DNA from 3 places in the Pseudoalteromonas sp. CH_XMU1449-3 genome. Region 1 is predicted to be linked to each of the others. Evidence: predicted binding sites of a transcription regulator. Region 1 holds the regulator's gene; each other region holds the start of a gene.

Evidence for each region. The regulator MetJ, encoded in region 1, represses methionine synthesis genes. The targets are predictions, from matches to a motif close to TAGACGTCTAGACGTCTA.
Region 2: a site for MetJ is predicted at 3,170-3,187, ahead of WA256_RS00265 (methylenetetrahydrofolate reductase). Genes of this name have one in related genera too.
Region 3: a site for MetJ is predicted at 9,018-9,035, ahead of WA256_RS04605 (homoserine O-succinyltransferase). Genes of this name have one in related genera too.

What each region holds. Positions count from the first base shown of each region.
Region 1 is NZ_JAYMDY010000013.1:99,350-109,828, reverse strand. Features, by position in the region: gene rpmE (50S ribosomal protein L31) at 201-416, shown strand; gene WA256_RS15935 (malic enzyme-like NAD(P)-binding protein) at 1,116-2,357, shown strand; gene metJ (met regulon transcriptional regulator MetJ) at 2,458-2,778, opposite strand; gene metB (cystathionine gamma-synthase) at 3,003-4,262, shown strand; gene metL (bifunctional aspartate kinase/homoserine dehydrogenase II) at 4,268-6,613, shown strand; gene WA256_RS15915 (penicillin-binding protein 1A) at 6,694-9,198, opposite strand; gene WA256_RS15910 (pilus assembly protein PilM) at 9,331-10,410, shown strand; gene WA256_RS15905 (PilN domain-containing protein) at 10,398-10,479, shown strand, end outside.
Region 2 is NZ_JAYMDY010000001.1:54,907-65,385, forward strand. Features, by position in the region: gene WA256_RS00255 (DEAD/DEAH box helicase) at 1-1,154, shown strand, start outside; gene WA256_RS00260 (sensor domain-containing diguanylate cyclase) at 1,203-2,171, shown strand; gene WA256_RS00265 (methylenetetrahydrofolate reductase) at 2,168-3,124, opposite strand; gene WA256_RS00270 (M16 family metallopeptidase) at 3,372-6,257, shown strand; gene WA256_RS00275 (sensor domain-containing diguanylate cyclase) at 6,293-7,234, opposite strand; gene WA256_RS00280 (helix-turn-helix transcriptional regulator) at 7,516-7,833, opposite strand; gene WA256_RS00285 (hypothetical protein) at 7,837-8,241, opposite strand; gene cysE (serine O-acetyltransferase) at 8,580-9,404, shown strand; gene WA256_RS00295 (hypothetical protein) at 9,493-10,083, shown strand; gene xseA (exodeoxyribonuclease VII large subunit) at 10,086-10,479, opposite strand, start outside.
Region 3 is NZ_JAYMDY010000002.1:438,907-449,385, forward strand. Features, by position in the region: gene hrpB (ATP-dependent helicase HrpB) at 1-1,554, opposite strand, end outside; gene WA256_RS04580 (substrate-binding periplasmic protein) at 1,724-2,491, shown strand; gene WA256_RS04585 (CsbD family protein) at 2,688-2,885, shown strand; gene WA256_RS04590 (GGDEF domain-containing protein) at 2,926-3,966, opposite strand; gene metH (methionine synthase) at 4,309-6,939, opposite strand; gene WA256_RS04600 (homocysteine S-methyltransferase family protein) at 6,949-8,016, opposite strand; gene WA256_RS04605 (homoserine O-succinyltransferase) at 8,006-8,953, opposite strand; gene ettA (energy-dependent translational throttle protein EttA) at 9,416-10,479, shown strand, end outside.

The sequences.
Region 1 (10,479 bases):
TGTACTAAAATTACTGTTAAAAACCTACCAACAAATACTGAACAACAGCCCACTTGATTATTTTTTTAGCGAAAGATGCATTTAAAGCTTGTCGCAAGGTCACTTGAGCTATAAAATACGCGGCCTATTAATTGTATTAACTGCGTATGGTGCCAGACTTCGGGTTTGGAGAGCGATACGGCCTTAACTAGAGGTTCCCTATGAAAGAAGGTATTCACCCTAAGTACGAAGCTATCACTGCAACTTGTTCATGTGGTAACAAATTCGAAACTAGCTCAACTCTTTGTAAAGACATCCACTTAGACGTATGTTCTGAGTGTCACCCGTTTTACACTGGTAAGCAAAAGATTTTAGACACTGGCGGCCGTGTTGATCGTTTCAACAAGCGCTTCGGTGCACTTAGCAGCAAGAAGTAATCTCTGCTGTTTAGTTAAAAAAAGCACCTTAGGGTGCTTTTTTTATGCCTAAAATTCACAAAACTCATTATTAACGCTGCCACTTACTTATCATCTTCACTTATGTATCTTGCATAACTATTTCTGGTTGTTATGCCCATTATGTCGCTAATTTTGCAGACAAAGCGCCACCCCTTGGCTATATTCTTTTTTGTATAAATGAGTATACCAATCCGCAATAATACTTAATCATTTTGAGGGATTAAACCTGTCGCTACCTGCGTTAAAAATTTCTGATTTAGAACACAACTAAATAACGAAATTTTTACCTTGCTATCAACAAGGTTTCATTGCCTCAAAATAGACTACTTAATTAAGCGTATTGGTATCTAAAAGTTATTAGAAATAATAAATTTAAATAACTTTGTGAGTAAATGCTGTGAACTTCGTTGAAATGGCTATTTGGGGCTAATTTCGGCTAATTGCAGTGTACGTGCGTATAAAATACAAAAACACGTGCTTAAAAGGTCATAAATAGGTGAATTTTTATGTCTGATTAATCGCAACTATGCGCAGAAATTGTTGGGAAATCCTTTAAAATTAAGCGATATAGCATATAACAGGATAGACCTGATAATACTTGGAATTTTTATACATTACAGGTATCGTACTGATGCAAGCTCTCTCACTTTTTAACTTTTTGCAGGATACTATCGCGTTATGTCAGATTTTCGTGAACAAGCATTACATTACCACGCTCACCCCGTTCCAGGTAAAATTAGTGTTGAACTAACCAAGCCAGCCGAAACGGTTAACGATCTCGCTTTAGCTTATAGCCCAGGTGTGGCTGAACCAGTCCGTGAAATTGCTGCTGATCCAGCAAATGCCTATAAATACACAGGCAAAGGCAACATGGTTGCAGTTATTTCAAACGGTACCGCAATTTTAGGTTTAGGTAACTTAGGTCCGCTTGCATCAAAACCTGTAATGGAAGGTAAAGCGTTACTATTCAAACGTTTTGCTGGTCTTGATTCAATTGATATTGAAGTTAAACACCGCACAACAGAAGATTTCATTAATACGGTTGCTAACATCGCTGATACGTTTGGTGGTATCAACCTTGAAGATATTAAAGCGCCTGAGTGTTTTGAAATCGAAAAAGCACTTATCGAGCGCTGTGATATTCCAGTTTTCCACGATGACCAACATGGTACAGCTATTGTAACTGCTGCTGGTATGCTTAACGCCCTTGAAGTGCAAGGTAAAGACATCGAAGATGCCATCATCGTATGTTTAGGTGCCGGTGCTGCTGCTGTTGCTTGTATGGAGCTTTTAATTAAGTGTGGCGCACTGCGTGAACACATTTATATGCTTGACCGTAAAGGTGTGATCCATACACGTCGTGATGACTTAAACGAGTATAAGCAATTATTTGCTAACAATACCGATAAGCGTACATTACAAGATGTTATTGCTGATGCTGACGTATTCGTTGGTGTATCAGGTCCTAACCTGTTAACTGCAGATGATCTTAAGCTGATGGCTGATAAGCCAGTGGTGTTTGCATGTTCAAACCCAGATCCTGAGATTGCTCCAGAAGTTGCACACAGTGCGCGTAACGATTTAATTATGGCAACGGGTCGTTCAGATTTCCCTAACCAAGTAAATAATGTGCTTTGTTTCCCATTCATTTTCCGTGGTGCGTTAGATGTTCGTGCAACGGCAATTAATGATGAAATGAAAATTGCTGCAGTTCATGCTATTCGCGGCATCGCGAAAGAGCCTGTACCAAGTGAAGTATTAAAAGCAGCTGGCGTTGAGTCACTTGAGTTTGGTGCCGAGTACATCATTCCTAAGCCTATGGATCCGCGTTTATTACCACGTATTGCACGTGCTGTTGCTGAAGCAGCAGTAGAGTCGGGTGTGGCGCAAATCGACATGCCAGAAGATTACATGCGTTAAGCTTAATTAGCTATTAGGTATAACGCGCAATAAAAAACTCAGCCTAGGCTGAGTTTTTTTATATCTGCGATTATCGGCGGTGATCCGATGGCCGAAATACTTATTCTGAATCAAGCACTGGGATATCTAATCCCATTTCTTGCATAATTCTTTTAACTTCTTCAGGTACCTTTTCAGGGTTGTCTTTACGTAGGTCGTCATCATTTGGTAATGGTTGACCTGTAAAAGCATGTAAGAAAGCTTCACACAATAACTCACTATTCGTCGCATGGCGCAGGTTATTGATCTGGCGGCGTGTACGCTCGTCAGTTAATACTTTTAATACGTTAAGTGGGATTGATACGGTAATCTTTTTTACTTGTTCTGATTTTTTACCGTGTTCTGCATATGGGTGAATGTATTCACCGTTCCATTTAGCCATAAGTTGTTTCGTTGCCTCGGTTGTCAGTGATTTACGCCTTATTCACAGCGCAAGATGCGGAAATTCTATCTCTTTAAAAAAGATAGTCAAATACTAGTTATTTAGCCATCTAGTGGTGTAAATGTATAAACTTCTATGTGTAAGCCATAAATGCTTTGACTTCTCATATTTGATCATCTAACCTTTTAGACGTCTAAACATCCAATTTAAGAATAGGTGATGAAATGAGCGAAAAAAATAAAGCGACGATTGCTGTTCGTCACGGCATCGAAGCCGATAAACATCATGGTGCGGTTGTACCGCCAATTTACTTATCAACCACCTATTCATTTGCTGATTTTGATACTAAGCGCCAGTATGACTATGGTCGTAGCGGTAATCCAAATCGCGATATTTTAGCTGAAACCTTAGCTGAGCTTGAAGGTGGTGCTAGAGGTATTATAACTGCAACAGGTATGTCTGCTGTGCATTTAGCCACTCAGCTATTAAACAGTGACGATACGTTAGTGATCCCACATGACTGTTATGGCGGTAGTTACCGTTTATTCACCTCGCTTGAAAAACGTGGCCTGTTAAAACTAAAAGTTTTGGATTTAACTAAAACTGAAAATCTCCAAGAAATTTTAGCGATTAAACCTAAGTTGATTTGGATTGAAACGCCAAGTAACCCAATCTTGCGTTTAACAGATATTAAAGCAATTACTAGTATTGCTAAGCAGTGTGGTGCTTTGGTTGCGGCTGACAACACCTTCTTATCACCTGCATTACAAAACCCCATTGAGTTTGGTGTTGATATTGTTGTGCACTCAACCACTAAATACATCAATGGTCACTCTGATGTAGTGGGCGGTGCAGTGATTGCTGCAACGCAAGAGCTAGGCGATGAGCTTGCTTGGTGGGCGAATAATATCGGTATTACTGGTGCACCATTTGACAGCTACTTAACGCTTCGTGGTTTACGTACTTTAAATGTACGTTTAAAGCAGCACCAAGAAAATGCCTTTGCCATTGCTGAGTATTTAGAGAGTTCACCTTATGTAAGCCAAGTTTACTACCCAGGCCTTGCTTCTCACCCACAACATGAGCTTGCTAAAGCACAGCAACGCGGTTTTGGTGGCATGGTGAGCTTTGATATTAAAGGCGACATTAACGATGCCGCAGCGTTTTTAACCAGCCTTAAAGACTTTAGCCTTGCTGAGTCGCTAGGTGGGGTAGAAAGCTTGATTTGTCACCCTGCAACAATGACCCACGCAGGCATGGAGCCTAAAGCGCGCCTTGAAGCTGGTGTGGGCGATACGCTGATCCGTATTTCTGTAGGCATTGAAGACGTAAAAGATCTCATTGCAGATTTAGACCGTGTTTTCAATTTAGTAAAACCAGGTCAAGGCCAACAAGTTACAAAAGCTGAAGCTAAGCAAGCACAGCAAGATACACAGCAAAACGCGTCATTTAAGTTAACGCCAGCACATACGGCATTGTGGTAGAAGAAATGGTAAATATTGTTCATAAATTTGGTGGCTCAAGCTTAAGCTCGGCAGATCGATACCATGCGGTAGCGAACATTGTTCTTGCGAATACTGAGCAGGGCGATTGCATCGTTGTGTCGGCATCGGGTAAAACAACCGATACCCTAGTAAAGCTTTGGCAAAGTTACCAGCAGCAAGATAGCCAAGCTGTTAGCGATATTCTATTGCTTATTGATAATAATCAACGTGCGCTTATAGAGCAGCTACTTACAGGGCAGAATAAACAACAGGCGTTGGCACAGTTAAAAGATGAACTTGCTGTATTAAATGAATTAATTAGTCAGCAGCAGTTACTTGAAGCCCCTTTACTTGCTCATGGTGAAGTGTGGTCGGCGCGGTTATTGGCCGCTTACCTAAATCAGTTAGGTGTTGATGCGCAAGATGTTGATGCAAGGCAGTTATTTACTCTAAATGATGGTCAGCTTTTACATCAAAAAAACCAACAGCAATGCAGTGATGCGATTAGCAGAACACATATCAACGTAGTAACGGGTTTTATAGCAGCAGATTGCCAAGGTAATACGGTGACATTAGGCCGAAATGGCAGTGATTACAGTGCCACCTTGTTAGCGAGTTATACTTTTGCCAAGCAAGTGTCTATCTGGACAGACACACAAGGTGTATTTAGTACTGACCCTCGTAAAGTTAAAAATGCAGTTAAGTATGCCAAGGTGTGCCGCGAGCAAGCTAACTTATTAGCGCGTTTAGGTAACCCAGTATTGCATGCAAAAACCCTGTCGCCGTTAAAAGACACAGAAATCAAATTAGTGGTAAGAAGTAGCTTTGATTGCGATGCAACGCCAACCGAAGTAGTCAAAGAAGGTTACAGTAAAGCAAAGCGTTTTATTACTACCTTAGATAACATCGATTTATTACGGGTTGATAAACTAAGCGGTGGTGAAGTCGGTGAGCTTAGTCAATTAATTCAACACAGCCTGCACCACTTTACTAAAGATGGCGATACGTACTTATTAGTGCCAGGTCAAAGCACTCACCAAGTTGTAAGCCACTTAGCGGGCCGTGCCAATATTGTCGAGTCTAATTTAAGTGGTTGTGCAGTGGTTGCACCAACGGCTGATGTAATTGCGCTGACAGAGCAAGCAACAGCGCTTTTAAAAGAGCAAAGCATTCATCCTCGTTTTGTACAACAAGACGATAACTATGTGTTGATCTTAAACGATCAGGCAATTGATAGTGATGTTTTAACTCTTCTACATGACAAGCTGGTAAATAAAGGCCAAGAGCTTGCTATTATTGTTGCCGGCCTTGGTAATGTAGGCGAAGTGTTTTTATCGCAACTACAAGCTCAGTTTGCTCGTTTATCTGCTCAGTACAAAGTAAAAGTAGTAGCTCTTTTACGCTCTAAGCAAATGCTTTTTAGTGCTAGTGGTTTAAATACCGAAACATGGCAAGAGCAGTGGCATAATGAAGCGCAAAGCTACGACAAAGCTGAGTTATTAGCACGTATCAATGAGCTAGATTATGAGCACAAAGTGGTGATTGATATCACTGCCAGTGAGGCTTTCAGTCAGTTATATCCTGACTTTGTAGAGCTTAACTGTCATTTGATCAGTGCAAACAAATATGCGGGTACCGCAGAAAATAGCTGGTATCAAAACCTACGCACTAATTTGGCTGAGCGAAACTTGTTGTGGCGTTATAACACCAGTGTGGGCGCAGGTTTACCGATTAACTTTGCTTTAGCTGATTTGCAAAATAGCGGAGACAGCATTAACCGTATTGAAGGGGTATTCTCGGGTACTTTATCGTGGTTATGTAGCAGTTACGATGGCAGCGTGCCGTTTTCAGATTTAGTGCTCCAAGCTCAGCAAATGGGCTATACAGAGCCAGATCCTCGTGAAGATTTATCTGGCCGTGATATGCAGCGTAAACTACTGATTTTAGCGCGTGATCTAGGCCTTGATTTAGAGCTAGATGATATTGCTTTGACACCACTTATGCCTGAACAGCTTGCAGCAGGTAGCTGGCAAGATTTTCTTGCAAACAAACAGCTACTCGATGAATTCATGACAGAAAAAGCAGCGCAAGCTGCAGCTGAAGATAAAGTAGTGCGCTACACCGGTGCTATTACACTCGTTGATGGTAAGGTTCAGGCTCAAGTTGGTTTAGTCAATGTTGGCAAAGATGATGTATTAGCCAGCCTTAAACCGGGCGATAACATTTTTGTGATCAATTCACAGTGGTATACAGATAATGCATTAGTGATCCAAGGCCCTGGAGCGGGTAAAGAAGTCACTGCGGCTGGGGTTCATTCAGACCTATATTGGCTGGTAAATAACCTAAAATAATTTTGCTGATCTTAGTTTAAATAGCTAAGCAAAAAGCGCCCAGAAGGGCGCTTTTTTATGTCTTATAGCAACTTAGTTATTTAGAACAACTCTTCCTCTGTGGTGAGCTTTTCTTCAAATACGTCTGTTGGTTGATCAAGTACGTACTTGGTTGGTGCTGTTCCTTTGATAAAGTATTCAAAACGACTGGTATAGTCATTCTTATGGCTTAAAAGACCTGTTGCTAAGTCGATACGAACCGATACCAAACCTTCAGGAAACTCAATAGGTGCTTCTGGCATGCCATCAAGAGCCGCACGCATAAAGTCGACCCATGCAGGTTGCGCGGTTTTAGCACCCGATTCTGCACCAGAGATTTGTGACTTATCGAGGTTACTATTGTAGGTCGAACGGCCAAGGGCTTTTCCAGGGTTATCAAAACCAACCCATACCGAGGTCATCACATTGCGGTTAAAGCCACTGAACCAGGTATCAACCGAGTCATTGGTGGTACCTGTTTTACCTGCTAGATCACGACGGTCAAGGGCCTGTGCACGCCAACCTGTACCACTCCAGCCTGTTTTGTGAGTCCAGCTACCACCACCCCAAATTGCGCTGTGCATAGCTTGCGAAATTAAGAATGCATTTTGCTTTGAAATGATACGCGGAGCACAACGTGGCGTGCTCACACTTTGTGCTTGATCCAATTGGTTATCATCTAATGATGCAAACTCTGGTGTAACAACTTGCTCTGGTTCATCACAGGCCAGTTCTGGCTCTGTTTTGAATAACACATTACCAGCAGAATCCTGAATTTCAGAAATAAAGTAAGGGGTAATTAAGTGGCCGCCATTGGCGAAAGTACTCATCCCGCGAGCTAGTTCAAGAGGAGTGATTGAGGCACTACCTAGGGCCAATGACTCGCTACGATTAATATCACTATTTAAAAAACCAAACTTAAGTAAGTGATCTGCAGTACGTTCAAGACCTACACCACGTAGTAAACGGACAGAAATTACGTTTTTCGATTGAGCGAGTGCACGGCGAATTCGGATAGGGCCATTATAAACCGCCGGGCTATTCTTAGGGCGCCATGCTACACCTTGACTTTTATCCCATTGATTAATTGGTGCATCGTTAAGAATTGAAGCGAGTGTGTAGCCGTTTTCAAGTGCTGCTGAATAAATAAATGGCTTGATATTTGAACCAACCTGGCGTTTAGCTTGAACTGCGCGATTGTATTGGCTTTGTTCAAAGCTGTAACCACCGACAATGGCTTTAATACGACCATCTTGTGGGTCAAGTGAAACAAGTGCGCTCGATGCTTCTGGCACTTGGCTAAGAATGTAGCTTTCATCTGCATTTTTACGCAGCCAAATTTGCGCTCCCGCTGATAAAATTTCAGTAGCCGTTTTTGGTGCGAAACTTTGACGGTAACGGGTAATATATTTGCGTGCCCATTTTAGACCATCCCACTCAACCGTCACTTGTTCGCCGCTTTTTAATAGCACATCAATTGATTGCTCTGCGACATTAGTGACAACACCAGCTAATAGTGGACCAAACTCTTTGACATCTTTTAATTTAGATAAGATCTCTTCTTGGTTAAGTGGACTTTCGTTTTCACTGTCCCATAACTGAGCCGTAGCACCACGGTAGCCATGGCGCATGTCGTAAGCGTGTAGATTATCAACAATGGCATCTTGTGCAGCTTGCTGAATATTTGAATCAACACTGGTGTAAACTTTAAAACCAGTATTGTAAGCACGCTCATGACCATAGCGTTCAACCATTTCAGCACGCACCATCTCAGAGATATAAGGGGCGTACACTTCAATTTCTGCACCATGGAATTTAGCTGTAATTGGTGCATTGATAGCCTCTTCGTATTCACTCTGTGTAATATACTTTTCGGTATACATACGGCCTAGTACAACGTTGCGACGTGCCTTTGCGCGTACAGGGTTGCGAATAGGGTTAAGGGCTGAAGGAGCTTTAGGTAAGCCAGCGATCATCGCCATTTGCGCTAAAGTAAGCTCATTGAGGTCTTTGCCGTAGTAAACTTGTGCTGCTGCACCAATACCAAAAGCGCGGTTACCTAATTCAATTTTATTTAAATATAATTCGAGGATTTCGTCTTTACTTAATATACTTTCAATATGTAAAGCGATGAAGATCTCTTTGACCTTACGAATGTATGCTTTTTCTCTAGTTAAGAAGAAGTTACGGGCAAGCTGCATGGTTATAGTACTTGCGCCTTGTTTCTTTTCGCCTGTAGATATGAGTACAATGGCTGAACGTACGATACCAATTGGATCGATACCAATATGCTCGTAAAAACGGTTATCTTCTGTTGCTAAAATTGCATCGATTAATGGTTGGGGGATTTGGTCTATTGTAACGGGAATGCGGCGTTTTTCACCGAATTGGTTAATCAATAATCCATCACGTGAGAATACCTGCATAGGTGTCTGTAATTGAACGTCTTTTAGAACCTGTACGCTAGGAATATCAGGTTTAACGTAATAGTATAGACCAACTAAAGTGATTAGTCCTAAAAATGAGCAGATGATAATAAATTGTAAAGTTCGCTTTAATAAAATCACTTATATTTTCCCTAAATGGACTCCCAATTAGAATCGGAGACTGCTAGTATATATTGATTAAAAAATGAATAATATTTTTTCAGATAAAAATTATAACTTGTTTATTATTAAAACAAAGGCCAAGTTGCAAACATGCTAAGTCAGCTATTTAAAAAGCCTTCATCTATGATGGTAGGAATCGACATCGGATCGCACTGTATAAAAGCAGTGTTGTTGCAAGAGACAGACGCAGGTTTGCGGCTTGAAGCGTTAGCTATTGAACCTATGCCTAAAGGCGCTATGTCTGAGCGTTCTATTCAAGACATAGAAGCGATAGGTAATGTTATCGCTAAACTAAAAAGAAAAATTCCTAAATCAGTGCAAACCGCAGCAGTAGCTGTTTCAGGTCAAACTGTAATTACGAAAGTGATTTTTATGGATGTATCATTAACAGATGCTGAATTAGAGTCACAAATTGCCATCGAAGCTGATAGTTTAATCCCATATCCACTTGATGAAGTAAATATCGATTTTGAAAAACTTGCCATCAATGAAGCTGATCCAAGTAAAGTGAATGTTCTTCTCTCTGCTGCGCGAACTGAAAGTGTGCAAGCGCGAGTTGGTGCTCTTGAAACAGCCAACTTAAAAGCTGCGGTTGTCGATGTAGAAACTTATGCGCTAAGTCGAGCAATGGATGTGTATTATCAACAATTACCTAGTGATGCATACAATAAATGTGTCGCTGTGGTTGATATTGGTGCTGTGCTGATGCTTGTTAGCGTTGTACAAGAAGGTGAAACAATTTACACCCGTGACCAAGTATTTGGTGGCGACCAGTATACCAATAGCATTGTTGCGTATTACAACAAAAGCTTTGATGAAGCTGAAATTGGTAAAACTACAGGTGATTTACCACCAAATTATACCTTCGAAGTTTTAGCCCCATTCCAAACTTCATTATTGCAACAAGTTCGTCGTGCAGTGCAGATGTTCTTAACAACCAGTGGTAAAGATCAAGTTGATTACATTGTCCTGACTGGCGGCACTGCTATGATCGAAGGCTTAGATAGGCTCCTAATTGAAGAGCTAGGCATTCACACTGTTGTTGCAGAGCCATTTGCTAACATTGAAATTTCGCCAAAGATTGATCGCAATATGTTGCAGCGTCACCGCACTCAATTTGCGATAGCCACAGGATTGGCATTAAGGAGCTTTTCATCATGCCACATATAAATCTGCTGCCTTGGCGCGAACAACAAAGAAAAGACTCACAAAATAAGTTCGTCACTGTGTTGTTTGGTG
Region 2 (10,479 bases), on a different contig from region 1:
CAGCAATTCAAGCGCAAACAATCCCCCTTATTTTAGCGGGTGCTGATGTAATGGGCAGTGCACAGACGGGAACGGGCAAAACCGCCGCGTTTGTTTTACCACTACTGCATAATTTGTTATCTGCTGAAGTACTCCCTGATGCCGTTAAAGTCCTAATTTTAACGCCGACCCGTGAGCTCGCTCAGCAAGTATTTGCAAGTGTAGAGCGTTATGCAGCGCATACTGAAATAAAAGCAGCACTGGCTTATGGTGGTGCTAGTATTGGCCCACAAATTAAAGCCATAAAAGGAGCGCAGGTTGTAGTGGCAACACCTGGGCGCTTACTTGATCATGTGATCAAGGGCAGTATTAAGCTTTCAAGTATTAATGCCTTGGTATTTGATGAAGCTGATCGCATGCTTGATATGGGCTTTATTGACGAAATTAAACGCATCTTGCGCCATGTGCCAAAAGAACGTCAAACTTTACTTTTTTCAGCCACATTTGACGACAGCATCTTTAAACTCAGTAAGCAGTTATTAAATGATCCTAAATTAGTTGAAGTGAATAAACGCAACTCAGCAGCGGTTGAAGTTGAGCAGCTAGTATATGCGGTTGATGAAGACCGTAAACGCGAGCTGGTATCACACATGATTGGCATGAAAAATTGGCAGCAAGTACTGATATTCACTCGTACTAAACAAACCGCCGATGTGCTTGCTAAAGAAATGTGTAAAGACGGCTTAAAAACCGAATCTATTCATGGCGATAAAAGCCAAGGTGCGCGTGATAAAGCACTGCAAAATTTTAAATCAGGTGCGACAAGAGTACTGGTTGCGACAGATGTTGCTGCCCGAGGTCTTGATATTGCCTCACTCAAGTATGTGATTAACTATGAGTTGCCTTATGTGGCTGAGGACTACGTACACCGTATTGGTCGAACAGGGCGTGCTGGCGAGAAAGGGATGGCGATGTCGCTGGTTAGCATCGATGAGCAGTGGCTATTGGACGAAATAGATATCTTACTCGACACAAGGCTCACGCCGCAGTGGTTACCAGGGTATGAGCCTGATTTAACCAAAGAGCCAAAGCAAGTTCGTAAAAATACTAATAAGGCACGCCGCTCTCGTGATAAAAAACGTATTTTAGGGCAAAAAAGTAGGAGACGTTCCTAAATCTGGCATATATTTATACTATCCTCCGGCTAAAGTTGAGAGTTTAGTATGTTAGAAGAGAATAAATGGACGTTCCGCCGCGCTGATAAACAGTTCTCCTTAGAAAAGTGGCAGAAAACAATTAATCTCATGACCGAGTTGTTTTCTGCTCCCGCAGGCTTCATCGTTCATAAAACAGATGATGTATATCGTATTATCGTCTCCAGTGAGCAACAAGAAAATCCCTATGATGCCGGGGCTGAATTAAGCGCCGACGATAATATCTTCTGCAAAAAAGTACTGCGTGACATGGCACCGCTTTATGTTGATCACGCCAGTCAAGATAGTCAATGGGATGACAGCCCACTGGTAAAAGATGGTTTTGAGTCTTATCTTGGGGTGCCAATTAGCTGGCCAAGTGGTGATCCGTTTGGCACCTTTTGTGTTATGGATTTTAAACAAACCCATTATCAACAGAACTTTTTAGAACTAATCGAGCAGCTTCGCGATATGGTTGAAGATGACCTTGCACTGTTAGACAACTTTACGCAGATGCGTGAAATTGCTATGCTCGATTCACTCACTAATATTTATAACCGCCGTGCAATAGACCTACTTTGCCAACATAAATTAAATATATCGAAACGTCTTGGTTTTGATATTAGTTGTTTATTTATCGATATAAATAGCTTTAAACCACTCAATGATACGTATGGCCATGAAGTGGGCGATCTCGCACTGATTTGTTTAGCTGACACGATGAAAGAATGCCTACGTGAAACCGATATTATCGGCCGCTTAGGGGGTGATGAGTTTATTGCGTTATTGCAAGTTCAGCCCGGTGATTGCATAGACAGCATCACTGATAAGCTCAACACCACCTATCAATCTAATTTAGAGAAGCGGGGCATTCCTGTCACGAGCTTAAGTATTGGTTCAGGGGTAATAGCTCAGCCAAAAGAAAACTTTGCTGAGCTATTAAAACGAGCAGATGAAGACATGTATGAGAAAAAGCAAGCCTCTAAGGCTGCACGTTAAGCTATTTGCTTCTCAGCTAGGTTTAATTCCATGGTTGCTTTAAGTAAACGATAAAGGTTAATTGACGCATCAATTTCTTCTTTACGATTGGTTAAGCTCTCAATATTTAAACCTAGCGGTACATCTAAATGTGCGCAGCTTTGTAAAATTAAGTCGAGATTCTCACGGCAAATACGCACTGATTCACTCAATGTATTTGCCGAATCTAACATACGGTACTTAGTTGCTTCTGGTACTGAGATACCTAACCATTCCATAAACTCTAAGGTTTTTTCACCACCACAAGGGGTAAACGTTAGAATAATGCGTTTTGGTGTTGTGCCTTGTGCTTTACAGCTACGCGCATAGCTGGTGATTAAATCAATCGTTGCTTGAGCATTGTAAACCGCTTGTGAGATGAAAAACTTACAACCTTGTGCTGTTTTTTCAACTAAACGCTCATGTTCATTGCGTTTGCTGGCATGACGCTCTGCAATAGTAACGCCACCTAAAAATACATCATTGTTCTGCTTAGCAAGCGCTTTATATGCATCAGGTAGGCTTAATTTGATATCGCCATGAGATGATGGACTACCCACTAACACTAAGTTTTTTAGTTCAAAGTCGTTACGTGTTTCGTTTAACCACTCGGTAAACTCTGCTTCTCCACGCTGGGCAACACTTTTATAAGTGATCACATCAAGTTGCGACAAGCTACGTAGTAACTGACTGTATTCACGGGGATCTACCGTTTCTTTAAACGGAAAAGGACGCGGCTTTGCAATACGGCTACTTTCATCTTGAATGTCGTAGATGATTACACCATCGTATTCAATTTCGTGTAAACGACCAAGTAGCTTCTGAGCAATGGTCTCAAGCTGTGCTTTATCAGTACCTGACTTTGGTGGTGTGGTACCAATTAGGTAGACGCCTTGATTGGTGTCTTCAATTTTCTCTTGTAATGATAAAGCCATAATCCTCATTCCAGCTCGTGCTAATGTCTATGACAAATAATATAGCAGCCATTTAGACGTCTAGATAGATTTTTTTCTTGAAAGTTTTTCAATGACTATGAATTTTACTCAAGTTTAAAGCTGAGCGTTTCGCAAAATTGACACACCTGTTTACATAAATTATTGCTCTGACCCTCATATTTTCAGGCGCTTTGATGCATAATCAAGCAGCAATGATTATGAGAAAAATAACTAACAAGGGAACATTATGAAATTTAGATTATTAGCAACCAGTGTTGCTGTAACACTTGCTTTAAGTGGCTGCGCAAGTAACTCACAGTCAACTATGGTTAAAGAAGTCGAAATTGAGCAGCAAGTAAGCCAAGATGATAACCGTGTATTTAGCCAAGATTATCTATTAGAAGAGCTTGAGAATGGCCTTCGCGTGATGGTAGTTAAAACAGATTACCCAGATGTTGTGTCACTGCAAATTCCAGTATCGGTTGGTTCACGTAATGAGGTTGAAGAAGGTAAAACCGGTTTTGCACACTTCTTTGAGCATATGATGTTTAAAGGCTCTGAAAAATTCCCACAAGATGTGTATTCAGATATTTTAAAAAACTCAGGTGTTGATAATCGCGCGTATACGACTAACGATTACACTAACTATCACTTAAACTTCTCAAAAGAGCACTTAGATAAAGTGCTCGAAATTGAAGCTGATATTTTCCAAAACCTGACTTACAGCGAAGAGCAGTTCCGCACCGAAGCGCTCACTGTAAAAGGTGAGTATTTAAAGAATAATGCTAGCCCAATTCGTAAGTTACTTTCTGCCGTTCGTAACGAAGCATTCGAAAAGCATACCTATAAGCACACCACCATGGGCTTTTTCGAAGACATTGAAGCCATGCCTGATCAAATGGCCTATGGTAAAGAGTTTTTCGCTAAATTTTATAAGCCTGAGTATGTATCTTTAGTCATCGTTGGTGATGTTGATCCACAAGAAACCATGGCAATGGTGAAAAAGCATTGGGGTAATTGGAAAAAAGGCGATTACCAAGCAGATATTCCTGTTGAACCAAAGCAACAAGCCGCAAAATATGTACATGAAAAAAATGATGGTTTACCAGGCCACTGGTTGCTTGTGTCATACAAAGGCACTGCATGGGATCCTACTCAAAAAGACCGTGCAGCTCTTGATTTGATCTCACAGCTGTATTTCTCTAATAACTCGGCACTTTATCAAGAACTTGTTGTTGATAAACAAATTGCCAGCCAAATGTTTACCTATAACCCAGATACTAAAGATCCGGGTTTATTACATGTGTTTGTAAAAGTCGAAAACGAAGCGGACCTGGCTAAAGCCCGTGATGCGATTAACCGTACCTATGCACAAGCGCGTACTGAGTTAGTAGATGCGCAAAAGTTAGCTGATTTAAAATCAAACCTAAAGTATAGCTTTATAAATGGTCTTGATTCATCGCAGTCAATCGCTTCAACACTTGCAAGCTACATGCACTTTGAGCGTGACCCTGAAGTGATTAACCAACTTTATGCCACTGCTGATAGCATCACGCCAGAAGATATCAAAGCGGTAGCAAACAAGTACTTTGTTGATCCAAGCCGTACTACGGTGACAATGTCGGCGCTTGATAAAGTGGCTGGTTTTGAGCAAGAAGTTGATTTAAATGCCTTGGTTGCCAGTATCGAGCAAGCCCCAACACAGCGTCATTTTAAAGTACTTGATAAAACCAATAGCTCACCACTAGTTGATGTGAACTGGTTATTTAATACCGGCGCAGCGGCTGATCCACATGGTAAAAAAGGTTTAGCAGCACTCACTGCAGCGATGCTAGCGCAAGGTGGCTCAGAAACGATGAGCTACAAAGATATTCAAAAAGCGTTATATCCACTAGCGGGAAGCTTTGGCTATCAAATCGATAAAGAGATGATTTCACTACGCGGCCGTGTACATAAAGATAATGCCGCGCAGTGGTATGCACTTGTTAGCGACCAGTTGTTAAATCCTGGCTTTAGAGAAGATGATTTCAAGCGTCTGAAAAAAGAGCTTATTGATAGCATTAAAGCAGGTCTGAAAGCGTCAAATGACGAAGAGCTAGGTAAAGAAGTGCTATATCATCAGCTTTATAAAGGCCATCCGTATGAAAGCTATAACTATGGTGATTTATCAGATCTTGAAGCACTGACACTTGACGATGTAAAAGCGTTTTATGCTAACCAGTTTACTCAATCTAAATTAACAGTGGGTCTAATTGGTGCGATTCCGAGTGATGTTAAATCGACGATGATGAAAGATTTAACATCGCTTCCACAAGGTAAAGAAAGCCGCTTAACGATCCCTGATGCGCCAGAACTTAAAGGTCATCATGCAACGATTGTTGAAAAATCAGCGCAATCTACCGCTGTGTCATTTGGTTTCCCAATCGATACAATTCGTAGTAGCGATGACTGGACAGCGCTTTGGTTAGTGCGTTCTTACTTTGGCGAACACCGCAGCTCAAACAGCTTCTTGTATCAGCGTATTCGTCAAACCCGTGGTATGAACTATGGTGACTATGCATACATTGAGTACTTCCCACGTGGTATGTTCCAAACTAAACCTGATGCTAACTTAGGTCGTTCAGAGCAAATTTTCCAAGTGTGGTTACGTCCGCTTCGTTCTAATAATGATGCGCACTTTGCAACGCGTACGGCATTATTTGAACTTGATAAGCTAATTAAAAATGGCATCAGCAAAGAAGATTTTGAAGCGACTCGTAACTTCTTAATTAACTTTGTGCCACAAATGGTTGCAAGCCAAGATCGCCAATTAGGTTATGCGCTTGATAGTGAGTTCTATAACACTGAGAGCTTTGTTGACTATGTGCGCGGCAAGCTTGAAAAGCTAACCCTTGATGATGTTAACCGTGTTATTCGCGATAACCTGCAAACAGAGAATATTCACTATGTGTTTATTACTGGTGACGGCAAAGACATGCAAAAACGTTTAGTTTCAGAGCAAACATCACCTATGGTGTATAATGCTGAAAAACCAGCAGAACTTGTTGCTGAAGACAAAGTGATTGCTGACTATAAACTTGCAATACCAGCGAAAAACATTTCAGTACTTGATGTCGAAAAAGTATTTCAGTAATAACTGGATAAACAAGCTCTAATCAATGCCCCTAATTAGGGGCATTGCTCTAGGTTTAATGGCTCGATGTTATCAGCAATTACAAGCTGATTTCGGCCAGCTTCTTTTGCTTGATAAAGCGCGTTATCAGCCATTTCAATGAGTAACATGGCATCATCAATGCTACTAGGGTAGATAGTTGCTAAACCAATACTAACCGTTAAGGGATGACCGGCAAGCTCTGGTAGTTGAAGCGTATTTAGCGCTGCCATAAACCGCGTCACGAGTTTTTGTGCTTGATGGCTTTGCGTATTACCGAGTACCAGTACAAATTCTTCACCGCCGTATCTAGCGCACAAGTCACCAGGTCTGCGAGTATAATCTGGTAATAGTTTTGCCACTTCTTTTAAGCAAATATCACCCACCAGATGACCAAAGTTATCGTTAAGAGACTTAAAGTTATCAAGGTCAATCATGGCTAACGACAAGGGGTGTTTTAAACGTGCACAGCGACTCCACTCTTGCTTATAAAAATCATCAAAATGACGTCGGTTAGCTATTAGTGTGAGGCCATCGATACGGGCGAGTTCTTGTACTTGCTGCTCGGCGATTTTACGTTCGGTAATATTTATATGGCTGATGACGATAAAGCGTTTTGATGCATGCTCGAAGGGCACTGCTCGCATTAAAAACCAACGCTTGTCGGTATTGCTATGACATGGATATTCTAGGTAATACTCGGTTAGTTGTTGGTTTATAACCTGACTAATACCAGATAAAGCTTGTGCACCAAACTCATCACCTTGCTGTGCAGCTGATTGACATATTGCGAGGTAGTTTTGCTCTTCCCACTGGGTATTACACTGGCAATTATTTTCATCGCCAAAAGTTTGCCAACTGCGATTCACAAATTGAATATCACCTTTCTCATCAATTACAACAATATGTTTTGAGATCGTATCGAGTATTGATTTTAGAAACTCTTTTGATTCAACCACATTCGTTCCTAGCCACTATCACTTTTTTAAGATTAGCAATAAATGCTGGGTTTTCACCGTGGTTTACATAAAAAACAATTGATAAGGTATTTGTAGGTGCTGATATGAAAAAACTGCCAGCACCTAGCTCAACGCTCAGTTCTGACAGTTATATTTTATTTATATGCTTAGAAATGCTAAAGCATTGCGCCAATTTTAACTGCTAGCGCAAATAGCATGGTTGTTATTACAAAGCCGATAAGTGTAGCGTAGCCGCGTTGTTCTTTGGTCATCTATCACTCCTAAAAAATAACAAATACCGTTGCCATACCAAGGGCAAAACTGACAAACGAAGAAGCCGCTACGATTGCAGCGAGATTTTGCTTACTCACTGCATGTGTTGTGCTTTGTTCAGATACTTCGTCATCGAGCTTAATAAGCTCACCTTGGCGCACTTCAAAAACTGCGCATAGGCTCATGGTGGTTTCTTTTGATGCCGCACCTTCTTTTTCAACTCGTTGAATGGTACGTAGGCTTACATCACAGGCATCGGCCAATTGCTGCTGCGTCCAATCGAATTTAAGTCTAAGTGCTTTTATTGTATTAGGGTTCAGTTGCATTACTTACTTCCCAAGAAATGGTTCAATAAAAGTAACGACAGCATAACCCGATATTGCTCCACCAAGAAAACAGCCTAAGGTAACCAAAGCTACTTGTTTTGGATTATCAGTAAGTGAGGTTTGTGTACTCTGTTTAACTAATTTGTCAGCTTTATAAAACGAACATTCAAGCTTGCCTGTCAGTATATTTTTCATCTCGAATTTGACTGCATAAGTATTACCTTGGTAGCTAAAGTCATGATGACTTTTAAAACCGAAGCTGCGTTTTTCACTTACCAATTCGTCGTTTACATATACTTTTTCTTTACCGCTCATGATGTGACCAAAGCAAGCGATTTGGTTGTCACCATCTTGAAAGTAAAATTTATAACCTAGCTTGTGTGAGTTTAGTACGTCGTTTTTCATCATCGTTTCCTTGTTAAGTTGATGATGTAAATTTAATGATTATTTTTGTTTTTTACGCCGTCAGCGATATGCCAGTTCCTATTTTGGCATATGACAGGCAAGATGTCATATCTGTTTTGTTATTGAAAAATAAGCACTTTAATTAAGTTGCTCGGCTAGAGTCAGAATTTGCTACTGTCATATGCGATTGGCAAAAAAGCACAGCAAAAAGAGTAAAAATAGGTATTGTTACTCTGGTTATTAGATATAACCAGAACAAATAAACAACGGGTTAGTACATCTTGCTACAAATCCGTTAAACTTAAGGCTTAGCAGTTAGGTACAACCAGAAAGGCAATATTATGCGTCATGAAATTTGGCAAAAGCTTCGAGATGAAGCAAACGAAGTCGTTTCCCGTGAACCGCTTTTAGCAAGTCACGTTTATTCGTGCGTGTTAAATCATGAATGCTTAGGTTCGGCGCTGAGCTTTATTGTGGCAAATAAACTTGCAGATGCGGTGGTATCAGCATTTACTATCCGTGAATTATTCGACCAAGCCTTTGTTAAATGTGATCTAATGCTGACGCATGTGGCTCATGACATAAAAGCAGTTAAAGATCGCGACCCTGCGGCCGATAGTTACTTAACTGTTATTTTGAACCTTAAAGGCTTCCATGCAATACAAGCACACCGACTCGCAAATTGTTTATGGCAACAAAACCGAAAAGAGCTTGCTCGCTTCATTCAAAGCAGAACCTCAGAAGTATTTGGCGTTGACATCCATCCCGCTTGTAAAGTTGGTCATGGTATTATGTTTGACCATGCAACTGGGATTGTAATTGGTGAAACAGCGGTTATTGAAGATAACGTATCGATTCTACAATCTGTAACCTTAGGTGGTACGGGTAATGAGCAAGGTGACCGTCATCCAAAAATTCGCGCCGGTGTATTGATTGGTGCGGGTGCAAAAGTACTAGGTAACATCGAAGTGGGAGAGGGGGCACGTATTGGTGCAAACTCTGTCGTGTTAAGTGCGGTTCCAGCACACACAACTGTGGTTGGCGTGCCAGCTAAAGTGGTCGGCAAACCGAGCTGTCCCTGTCCAGCAGAGAGCATGAACCAAAACTTTTTAGATGATGGTACGACTACCGCTAGTAATGCCTCCCACACCAGTGCTATGTTGTAGTTTTACACCTTAAAAAAGAGCAATGGAATTGTCTAAGTTATCCTTCGGATTAGCTGTTACAGCGTCATTTATTTGTGGCGCTGTCGCTATGTCACTTTTTCAATCAGACCCACAACAACAGCCACACACTTATCAGCAACAATTTGTTGAAGAACAAATAGTTCAAGCACCAGAGCAGCAAGCCACTGCTATAGCGCCTGTTATTAATAAACAAGTCGCTGAAGTTAATTCAGATAGCTCAGCAGCTGTTAGCAAAAGTGAGCTTGAGCAACAAATAGCAGAGTTAAAGTTACAAGTCGAAAATCAACAAGCGGTGATTGCTAGTTACCGTTCAAGTGCGATACCTCCACAGCAAATCGACTCACACCTGGATGAACTTTATACCTTGTTAGAAGAGCAATCTCGGGATGAGGCTTGGGCCTACCAAGTTGAAACAGCTATGAGTGATTTTTTAATCATGGCCGATTTACCAGTGCAACCACAGCTTAGTGTCTCAACATGCAAAAGCTCTGTGTGTCAGTTTAAGCTATTGCAACCAGAGGATGTTGATGATTTGCCAAGCCATTATTGGCGCAACATGACCGATAAAATGATGGAGCAAAGCTGGTGGAAACAATTCAAATTTACCTCCACCACCTCAAGTGACGATAGTCTAACAATCATTGCAAGCACGGAGTAATTTTATACAACTTTTGATTGCAGTTGACCATCAGCAAGCTCGGTGGTTATAAGCTCACCTACGCTTACATCGTTAACCGATTTTACTACGCCACCTTGTTGGTTTTTAGTAATGCTGTAACCACGTGCTAACACACTAAGTGGACTCACAGAATCTAAACGACTCGCTTGTAAAGAAAGCTGGTTTCGAGAACTTGAAAGTTGTTGCTGCATCGCTTGTGTGAGGCGGGCATGTAATTGCGTGAGCTGATGCTCGCTTTTGGCTAACTGTTTTTCAGGAGAGCGTTGCATCAAACGTGGTGTTAGGTTAGCAAGTACTCGCTCATATCGCTGGATTTTGCCACTCATTGCGCTGTGTAAGGCCAAACTAAGTTCATCTAGTTTTTGCGCTTGTTGA
Region 3 (10,479 bases), on a different contig from region 1:
CGCACCATTGGCAAGTAAATAACCATTACCGCGTTTTTTGGCTAAACGGTCAGGAAAGGCAAGTGCCACCAGCAGCGACAAATACTCTGTTTTAAGCTCATTAACCGGCTTGAGTTGTAAGCGCGATAGCCAATAATTTAATTGCTGCTTAAATACTGGGTGCGGTTTGCTGTGCTGACTATGCAATGCCAAATTAAGATCAGCTGGCATACTAATGCGGCTTTCAAGCAGTGCAGTTAAATACCCCGCTAATACATAAATACCAGACATGTGCTGCTCTAGTTGCTTTGCCTTAATGAGCATATGCGAGAGGCGAATATCGGCTCCATAGCTCAGCATTTGGCTGCCAAGGGGTGTCAGCTTTTCATTTTCATCAATGGCTTCGAGCATTTTTAAAAGTGCCGTTGCCTGTTTAATCTGCTGACTACTAGGTGGGTCGAGTAAGCTAAGCTCAGCAAGTGATGCCCCCCACTGCTTTGCCTCTAATAACAACTGACTAATATCACTGGTCAGAATTTCTGGCGCATCATGGCTATTACGGCGCTCAAAAGTTTGTTTAGAGCCTAATCGATACACAACCCCCGGCTCAATTCGCCCAGCACGACCAGCGCGCTGTATGGCAGAAGAACGAGAAATACTTTGCGTAACAAGCTCTGTAACACCGGTTTTTAAATTGAAATTGGCAGCACGGCGTTTGCCGCTATCAACCACAATGCGTATTCCTTCAATGGTCAAACTGGTTTCAGCGACATTGGTGGTTAATACCACTTTGCGTTTGCCATTTTTAGCAGGCGCGATAGCAGCTTGTTGCTCGTTTTTATTTTGCTCACCATACAAGCTAAATACTTCAACGCTATCACCTAAATCATTTAAAGACTGCTGAACGCGCATGATTTCACGCTGCCCCGGCAAGAATACTAAAGCACTGCCCGCTTGCTCACTAAGCGCCTGTTTTATTACTGCAGGTATGTCATCGAGCCAACGGCTTTCGTCTTTAAGTGGAATATACACTTCATCAATAGGGTAGCTTCGTCCTTGTGATGAAATAATAGGACAGCTGAAAAACTCACTGTAACGATCGCCGTCTAAGGTTGCCGACATCAGTAAGATTTTTAAATCATCGCGAAGTGCCGCCTGTGTTTCGAGGGCAAATGCCAAAGCCGTATCTGCGGCAATTGAGCGCTCATGAAATTCATCAAAAATAAGTAAGTCTACATCACTAAGCTCTGGGTCATTTTGCAACATACGTGTCAGCATGCCTTCAGTGACAATTTCGAGTTTAGTTGCAGAACTTACTTTTGATTCACCACGAATGCGTAAGCCGACACTGTCACCGACTTTTTCATTCTGCTGACTTGCCAAATACTGGGCAATATTGCGTGCGGCCAGTCGTCTTGGCTCTAACATAACAATGCGTTTAAAGTGCCCTTCGCGCATTAAAGTAAGAGGCAGCCATGTTGATTTACCCCCTCCCGGTGGCGCTTGCAATAAGGCCATTGGGTTACTCTGTAATGTGGTTAACAGGGATTGATAAATATCTTGAACTGGCAGCACGTTAGGTATCTCTTACTTTCTTTTCACGCATTGTATCAAAAAACTAAAAATTGCGATGGCTATAGGCTTATTTTCTATCTCGGGCTTTAGAAGTGAAAACATTGCATTCTGCCAGTTTAGACTTATTCTTGATTAAACGACCAAACAAAAATCAGAATAAGGAATTAACTTGTTCAGGATTTACACCCGCATTTTAATCACCTTGCTACTTTTAGTTTTCCCGTTTCAAAAAGCATTTAGTCAGCAAAAAATTACGGTTGCACTTGGCAATACACTACCCCCTTGGGTGATGGTTGAAGACAACACAGGCATTATTCCTGACTTACTTCGTGCAACACTCGGTGTTCACGGTTATCAAATACACTTTGTCTACGTTCCCTATGCAAGGCGGATCCCTTTGTATACTGAGAACTTAGTTGATGTTGTGTCTGATATTAATGAAAAAGTTATCGAAACCCATCAAATGAGCGGTTATTTTTCAGATATTGCTTACAGCTACGAGAACTTTGCTTTTAGTCTGGCCAAGCAAAATCTGCAGCTTAGCTCTATTGCACAATTAAAACACTTTAGTGTTCTTTCATGGCAAGGTGCAAAAGAATTACTCTCACCAGAATATCAAGCAATGGCCAGAGAAAACCCACAATACGCAGAAACCTATGATCAGCTTGCACAAGTACAGCTTTTGTATCGAGAGCGCTACGAAGTGATCCAGATGGACGGTAAAATTTTTGATTATTATCGAGCGTTAATTAATATCAATGACGAAATTGATGTCTCTAAACCTGTGCAACGATTTGCGTTATTTGGCAAAAACCCCAGTGGCTTTTTATTTCGAGACGAAGCCTTAAGAGACCTGTTTAACGAGAACTTGCGTAAACTAAAATCAACTGAAGAATACACGCGGATAATCAATCGCTATACCTCTAAGAGCCACTAAGTATCTAAAAACTAGCGCAACAGAAAATATTACAGGCTGATTCTAAAAACTACGTAGTAATTGCAAACTTTTAAATTCCACTAACTATATGTGAAAGAATAAAACAACTATAAATCAATCAGTTAATAAATTTCATCAAATTGGTACAGCGATTGCTCTTACTAAGATGAATGTTTAACAAAGTAAGGAGATTATGATGAACAGCGATCGTTTAGAAGGCAACTGGAAAGAGCTGAAAGGTAAAGCACAACGTAAATGGGGTGACCTTACCGATGATGATTTAGATAAAATTGAAGGTAGCCGTAAAGAGCTGGTTGGTAAACTTCAGCAAAAATACGGTAAATCTAAGGAAGAAGCTGAGCGTGAAGTCAGCGACTTTGAAAAAAGCCATTAAATTGAGCAATCAATAAAGCCGCTAATTGCGGCTTTATTTATCAAGCAGGCTCATGCTTTGCTAAATCGACTTCAGCAACCGTTTGATTTTTACCTTGCGATTTAGCGCGGTAAAGCCGTTTATCGGCAATGTTCAAACAGTGATCCACGCTCTCATCAGCAACGCGCACGTACAAGCCAATACTTAAGGTAACATGAAAACGATGCTGGCCGCTCGTAAATGGCTTATCAGCGAGCTTCTTATGGATTTTTTCAGCGACTTTTCTAGCTCTAAGCTCATGCCCTGTTGGGATCACAATTAGAAACTCTTCGCCTCCCCAACGGGAAATAACATCTTCTTCTGTGCACACTTCTTTAAAGACATCAGCGAAAAATATTAGCACCTCATCGCCCACTTGATGACCGTAGGTATCGTTGATTTGTTTAAAGTTATCAACATCCATCAGCAAGAACACAGCCCCTTCGCCAAAGCGCTTATCTTGCAAGCATTCAGTTGCGTAGCGACGGTTAGCGAGTTCAGTCATCGCATCAGTACGTGCAAGCTTTTGATTAAGCTTAAGTTGTTCCATTAACTGCAAACTGTATTTATTGCGGTAATATTCGTAGAAGCCAGCCAAAATACATAAAATCGAGAAACACAGCATGACACGTGTAGGAAAGTAGTGACTCGGATAACTGTAATAACCAAATTGATCGGTAAAATAGAAAAGCACCGAGATAATACTGGCAAGCAAGATAAGATCGAACGCTCCGCGCTTTAAGCCACGAATAAAAAACGTCACGGGGGATACGATAAACAACCACAATGGCCCCGTGCCATTGCTCCCCCCAGAGACAATTAAAAAACACATCATCGAATAGAGGGCGTACAGCATAAGTACTGCGATGGTTTCGTCACGATTTTTAATGACAAAAGGGGAGGCAAACACAAAGCCGCCAATAATCAATAAATAGCTAAGGGCATGGTAACCATCTTGATAGCTGGTGATCGCCATTAAAAACGAGGTAATCGAACCAATAAATGCAAAAACACGTAAAAATCGCGCTTTATCTTTGTCACTTGCATTCACTGTATCAATCACAATTTCACCTTAGATTTCTTGATCAATCTCAACAATACCAATCCGCAATAATACTTAATCATTTTGAGGGATTAAACCTGTCGCTACCTGCGTTAAAAATTTCTGATTTAGAACAACTAAATAACGAAATTTTTGCCTTGTTATCAACGAGGTTTTATTGCCTCAAAATAGACCACTTTATTAAGCGAATTGGTATAACTTTAACACAAATATTTAAAATAGAAGGAATTTGCCAGTATTAAAACAATTAAAAAGAATAAAGTATGATAAAAAATGAGCATAAAAAACGAGCCATTTGGGGGCTCGTTTTTAATTTAAACAAAAGCTAATAACTAAAGGTTATTATTCTGGTTCATAGCCCAAATTAGGCGACAACCAACGCTCGGCTTCTGCAAGAGTCATGTTGGTACGCTTAGCGTAATCTTCTACCTGATCTTTTTGAATTTGCGCCACTGCGTAGTACTTAGCTTCAGGGTGAGAGAAATACCAACCAGAAACCGCCGCACCCGGCCACATTGCGTATGAACTTGTTAGCTTCATGCCAATACGCTGCTCGGTATCAAGTAACTGCCAGATTTTCTTCTTCTCTGTATGTTCAGGACAAGCAGGATAACCTGGCGCTGGGCGAATACCTTGGTAGTTTTCACGAATAAGTTCATCGTTCGATAGATTTTCATCTACCGCATAGCCCCAATACTCTTTACGCACTTGCTCATGCAAGTACTCAGCAAACGCCTCAGCTAAACGGTCTGCAACGGCTTTAACCATAATCTTATTATAATCATCTTGCTTAGCATCAAAGGCATCGGCAAGGTCGTCTTCTTCAAGACCACCAGTAACCGCAAAAGCACCAAAGTAATCAGGAGTGCCTTTTGGCGCAATATAATCAGCTAAACAGTAGTTAGCAAAGTCGGTTTTTTCCGTTTGCTGACGTAAATGACACGATGTAGTTAAAAGCGTTGTACGCGACTCATCGGTGTAAATCTCAATGTCATCCCCTACTCGGTTTGCAGGGAATAAGCCAATGACACCTAGAGGTTGTAGCGCACCTGATTGCTCAAGCTCATCAAGCATTGCATTAGCATCTGCGAATAAGCTTTTAGCCTGTTCACCTACAATTTCATCTTCAAGAATACGTGGATACTTACCAGCGATTGACCACGTCATGAAATAAGGAGTCCAGTCGATGTACTGTCTTAACGTCGCAATCGAAACATCTTTAAACTCAGTCACACCCAGCTTTTTCGGCACAGGTGGTGTGTAGTTGTCCCAATCAAGTTTTACAGCGTTGTCGCGAGCACGCTGTAAAGTAACGGGTTTTGAGCGCGGCTTTTTTCGTGCTTGTTGTTCACGTACTTTTTCATACTCAGCCTTGGTTTTCTCTAAAAATGCCGGCTTTAACTCTTTCGACAGTAAATTAGAAACCACCCCAACAGCGCGGCTGGCATTATTGACGTAAACCACACCTTTATCATACTGAGGTTCAATTTTAACCGCGGTATGCGCTTTAGAGGTTGTTGCACCACCAATTAGTAGCGGCAATTCAAAGCCACGACGGGTCATTTCTTTCGCAACATGCACCATTTCATCAAGCGAAGGGGTAATAAGCCCTGATAAACCAATAATGTCGGCTTTTTCGTCAATGGCGGTTTGCAAGATTTTCTCTGCCGGCACCATCACACCAAGGTCGATAACCTCGTAGTTATTACACTGCAGTACAACGCCTACAATATTCTTACCAATGTCGTGTACGTCGCCCTTAACGGTTGCCATAACCACTTTACCATTGGTTGCGCCCTCTTCTTTTTCGGCTTCAATGAAAGGGTCAAGATAAGCAACGGCGCGTTTCATTACACGAGCAGATTTAACAACCTGAGGTAAGAACATTTTACCTGCACCGAATAAGTCGCCTACTACGTTCATTCCGTCCATCAGCGGACCTTCAATCACTTCGATAGGCTTAGCTTTGCTCTTGCGGCACTCTTCAGTATCTTCGTCAATATACTCGGTAATGCCTTTTACTAACGCATGTTCTAGGCGCTTTTCAACAGGCCAAGTACGCCACTCTAAATCTTCTACTTTCTCTGCTTGCGCCATACCTGAGTATTTGGGTGCAAGTTCAACAAGTCGCTCACCAGCACCTGGGTCGGTATTGAGGATCACATCTTCTACAGCTTTTCGCAGCTCTTCGGGGATATCATCGTAAACCGCTAATTGACCCGCATTTACAATGCCCATATCCATACCCGCTTTAATCGCGTGGTATAAAAACACTGAGTGAATAGCTTCACGAACTGGGTTATTACCACGGAACGAGAACGACACATTCGATACACCGCCCGACACTTTACAGTGCGGTAAGCCTTGCTTAATTCGGCGCGTACCTTCGATAAACTCAACAGCGTAGTTATCGTGCTCTTCAATACCCGTTGCGACGGCAAAAATGTTCGGGTCAAAAATAATGTCTTCTGGCGGAAAGCCAATATCATCAACGAGTATTTTGTAACTACGCTGACAAATCTCGAACTTACGATCAGCGGTTTCAGCTTGCCCGGTTTCATCAAATGCCATTACAACCGCAGCAGCGCCAAAGCGTTTAATTAGCTTAGCTTGGCGAATAAATGGCTCTTCACCTTCTTTAAGTGAAATTGAGTTAACAATGGCCTTACCTTGAATACACTTTAAGCCTGCTTCAATCACTTCCCATTTAGATGAGTCGACCATGATAGGTACTTTTGAGATATCAGGCTCTGAGGCAATTAAGTTTAAAAACTTTACCATCGCCGCTTTCGAGTCCAACATGGCTTCATCCATATTGATATCAATCACTTGCGCGCCATTTTCAACTTGTTCACGGGCAACATCGAGAGCGGTCTCGTAATCTTCTTCCATGATCAAGCGCTTAAACTTAGCCGAGCCTGTTACATTGGTACGCTCACCGACGTTAGTAAATACAGCAATTTGGTCAGTCATGTCGGTTTCCTAGTTTAAGTTACACGCTTCAAGGCCCGATAAGCGCATACGCACTTCAAGCTCAGGTAATTGGCGAGGTTTAACACCCTCAAGGCCTTTCGCAAACGCCTTAATATGAGCCGGTGTGGTGCCGCAACAACCACCTACAATATTGATAAAGCCAGACTTGCCCCAATCAATAATTTCTTGGGCCATTTCAGGAGCTTCTAAATCATATTCGCCAAACTCGTTCGGTAAACCTGCATTTGGATGCACCGAGGTAAAGGTTTCACAAACGCGCGATAACTCTTCAACATACTGGCGCAGTAAGTCTGGACCAAGGGCGCAGTTAAGGCCGATTGATAGCGGTTTAATATGGCGAATTGAGTTATAAAATGCTTCTGTGGTTTGCCCTGATAAAGTACGGCCTGAGGCATCGGTAATGGTGCCTGAGATCATCACAGGTAAACTACGACCAGCTTGTTCGAATGCTTCTTCCACAGCAAACGAAGCCGCTTTTGCATTAAGGGTATCAAAGATGGTTTCTATTAAAATAAGGTCAGCACCACCTTCCATCAGTGCCTGTGTTGACTCAACATACGCCGCCACCAGCTTATCAAAGTTGATATTACGATAACCTGGGTCATTTACATCTGGTGAAATAGAACAGGTCTTTGACGTTGGCCCAAGTACACCGGCTACATAACGCGGTTTGCTAGGATCTTTTGCTTCAAGTTCATCACACACGCTGCGTGCAAGCTTCGCTGACTCGAGGTTGATTTCGCGGCTGAGGCTCGCCATGTCGTAATCTTCCATCGAAATAGTCGTGGCATTAAAGGTATTCGTTTCGATGATATCAGCACCGGCTTCTAAGTAAGCACGGTGAATATCAGCAATGATTTTTGGCTGAGTTAGGCTTAATAAATCGTTATTGCCTTTAATAAGTACATGCCAGTCTTTAAAGCGCTCACCGCGATAATCCTGTTCTTCTAACTTATATTCTTGGATCATGGTGCCCATCGCGCCATCGAGGATTAAAATTCGCTGTTTTAGCGCCTCGGTTAATTGTTCGCGTTTATTCACTGCATTACTCGGCATAGTTGTTAGTCCTTACATCTTGGCTAACTAAGTTAATATCATACGGTGTAGTTTGGTACACATAATAGTTTAACCAATTCGAAAACAATAAAAAGGCATGGCTTTGCCACGTTTTCGACGGTTCGTTGTCTGGGTTATCGTCAGGGAAGTAGTTTTCTGGCTTAGGCGCATCCGCTGATTTTTCTTGGTCACGTAAATACTCCCCTTTTAAGGTATGAGCATCGTACTCTGGATGGCCAGTAATATACACTTGGCTACCTGATTTATTTTTAATTAAGTAGGCACCAACTCGCTCTGATCCGGCTAATACTACCAGCTCTTCGCAGGCATTAATCTTATCGATATCAATATGACCATAACGAGAATGTGGCACTAAAAAGGTATCATCAAAGCCACGCGTCAGCGCTGCATGGTCAAAATAGCTTTTATGAGTAAATACGCCACTGAGTTTGTTTGGTTTCAGATCACGTTTGAGACCATAGTGATGATAAAGACCGGCATGGGCCGCCCAACACGAAAACAGCGTAGACGTAACATGCTGCTCTGCCCAATCTAAAATAACTTTTAGTTCGTCCCAGTAAGCAACTTCGTCATACTCTAAATGAGCAAGCGGCGCGCCTGTTATGATCATGGCATCGTAGTTATTGTCTTTTACCTCAGAAAAATAACGATAAAACGTATCCATGTGCTGTTCAGAGTTACTGCTGGTGCGATGGGTATCTAAGCGCAACAGCTCAACATTAACTTGCAGCGGTGAGTTTGCTAACAAGCGAATAAACTGCACTTCGGTTTCAACTTTGTTTGGCATTAAGTTTAAGATGGCCAAACGCATTGGGCGGATTTCTTGCGTTTTAGCACGACTTTTTGGCATTACAAACACGTTTTCTTGACGTAACTTTGCAATGGCAGGCAATTCATCTTTTACTGTAATGGGCATAGCTGGCTCCGAGCATACTTATCTGACTGCTAATTATGAACGGATAGTTAGAAATTTCAACCTCTAGATGTTTAGATGTCCAAATGAATTTTATTTGTTTGAAAGCAAAGCCCATAAAAGCCTGTTTCGTTGACGTATACGCGACAGAGCATCTATACCCAAGCCTCCTCAAGATGCAGAATTCAGCGTTTCACAGGTGCTTAATATCAAGGCGTTACTTTGCAAGAATGGCAGTCCCTTTTAAAAAGTAACAACGATGAGAGTAAGTGCCTGTGAAGCGCCCAAAGGGTTGGTTTAAAAGCGATTTATACTGCGTTATTGATTTTAACAATAGAACCACTATTGTTTGCAATCAATGCCTTGCCTAAATCGCTTTTAATTCCAACTGAAACTCGCACCTTGAGGTGGTTTGGGTATACAATATACGCTGTTAATTTTTCTTATAAATTGAAGGCTCCTTTCATGGTGTTACCAGATAAGTTTATATTCTCGATGAGTCGAGTTTCTAAGGTTGTGCCACCTAAGCGCACTATCTTAAAAGATATTTCTTTACACTTTTTCCCAGGCGCAAAAATTGGTGTGCTAGGTCTAAACGGTGCAGGTAAATCAACGTTACTTCGCATTATGGCTGGTGTTGACCAAGACTTTGAAGGTGAAGCTCGCCCTCAACCAGGCACTAAAATCGGTTACTTACCGCAAGAGCCTGTGCTAGACGAAAGCAAAACAGTTCGCGAAACGGTAGAAGAAGCAGTTAGCGAAGTTAAAAATGCACTAAACCGCCTTGATGAAGTATACAACGAGTATGCAATGGACGGTGCTGACTTCGATGCGCTTGCTAAAGAGCAAGGCGAATTAGAAGCTATCATCCAAGCGCACGACGGTCACAATATCGACAACGTGTTAGAGCGTGCAGCTGATGCATTACGCCTTCCACCTTGGGATGCAAAAATTGAACACCTTTCGGGTGGTGAGCGTCGCCGTGTTGCGATCTGTCGTTTACTACTTGAAAAACCAGATATGCTTATTCTTGACGAACCGACCAACCACTTAGACGCTGAGTCAGTTGCTTGGTTAGAGCGCTTCTTACACGACTACGAAGGTACCGTGGTTGCTGTAACCCACGACCGTTACTTCTTAGACAACGTAGCAGGTTGGATTTTAGAGCTTGACCGTGGTGAAGGTATTCCTTGGGAAGGTAACTACTCATCTTGGCTTGAGCAAAAAGATTTACGTTTACAACAAGAACAGAAATCTGAAAAAGCACGTCAAAAATCAATCGCGCAAGAACTTGAATGGGTTCGTTCAAACCCGAAAGGCCGTCAAGCTAAGTCTAAAGCACGTATGGCACAGTTTTCTGAGCTTCAGCAAAACGATTACCAAAAGCGTAACGAAACGAATGAACTATTCATTCCACCGGGTCCACGCTTAGGTGACCAAGTTATCGAAGTGAAAGGCCTGAAGAAGAGCTTTGGCGACCGTGTATTAATCGATGACTTAAACTTTGCAATGCCGAAAGGCGCTATCGT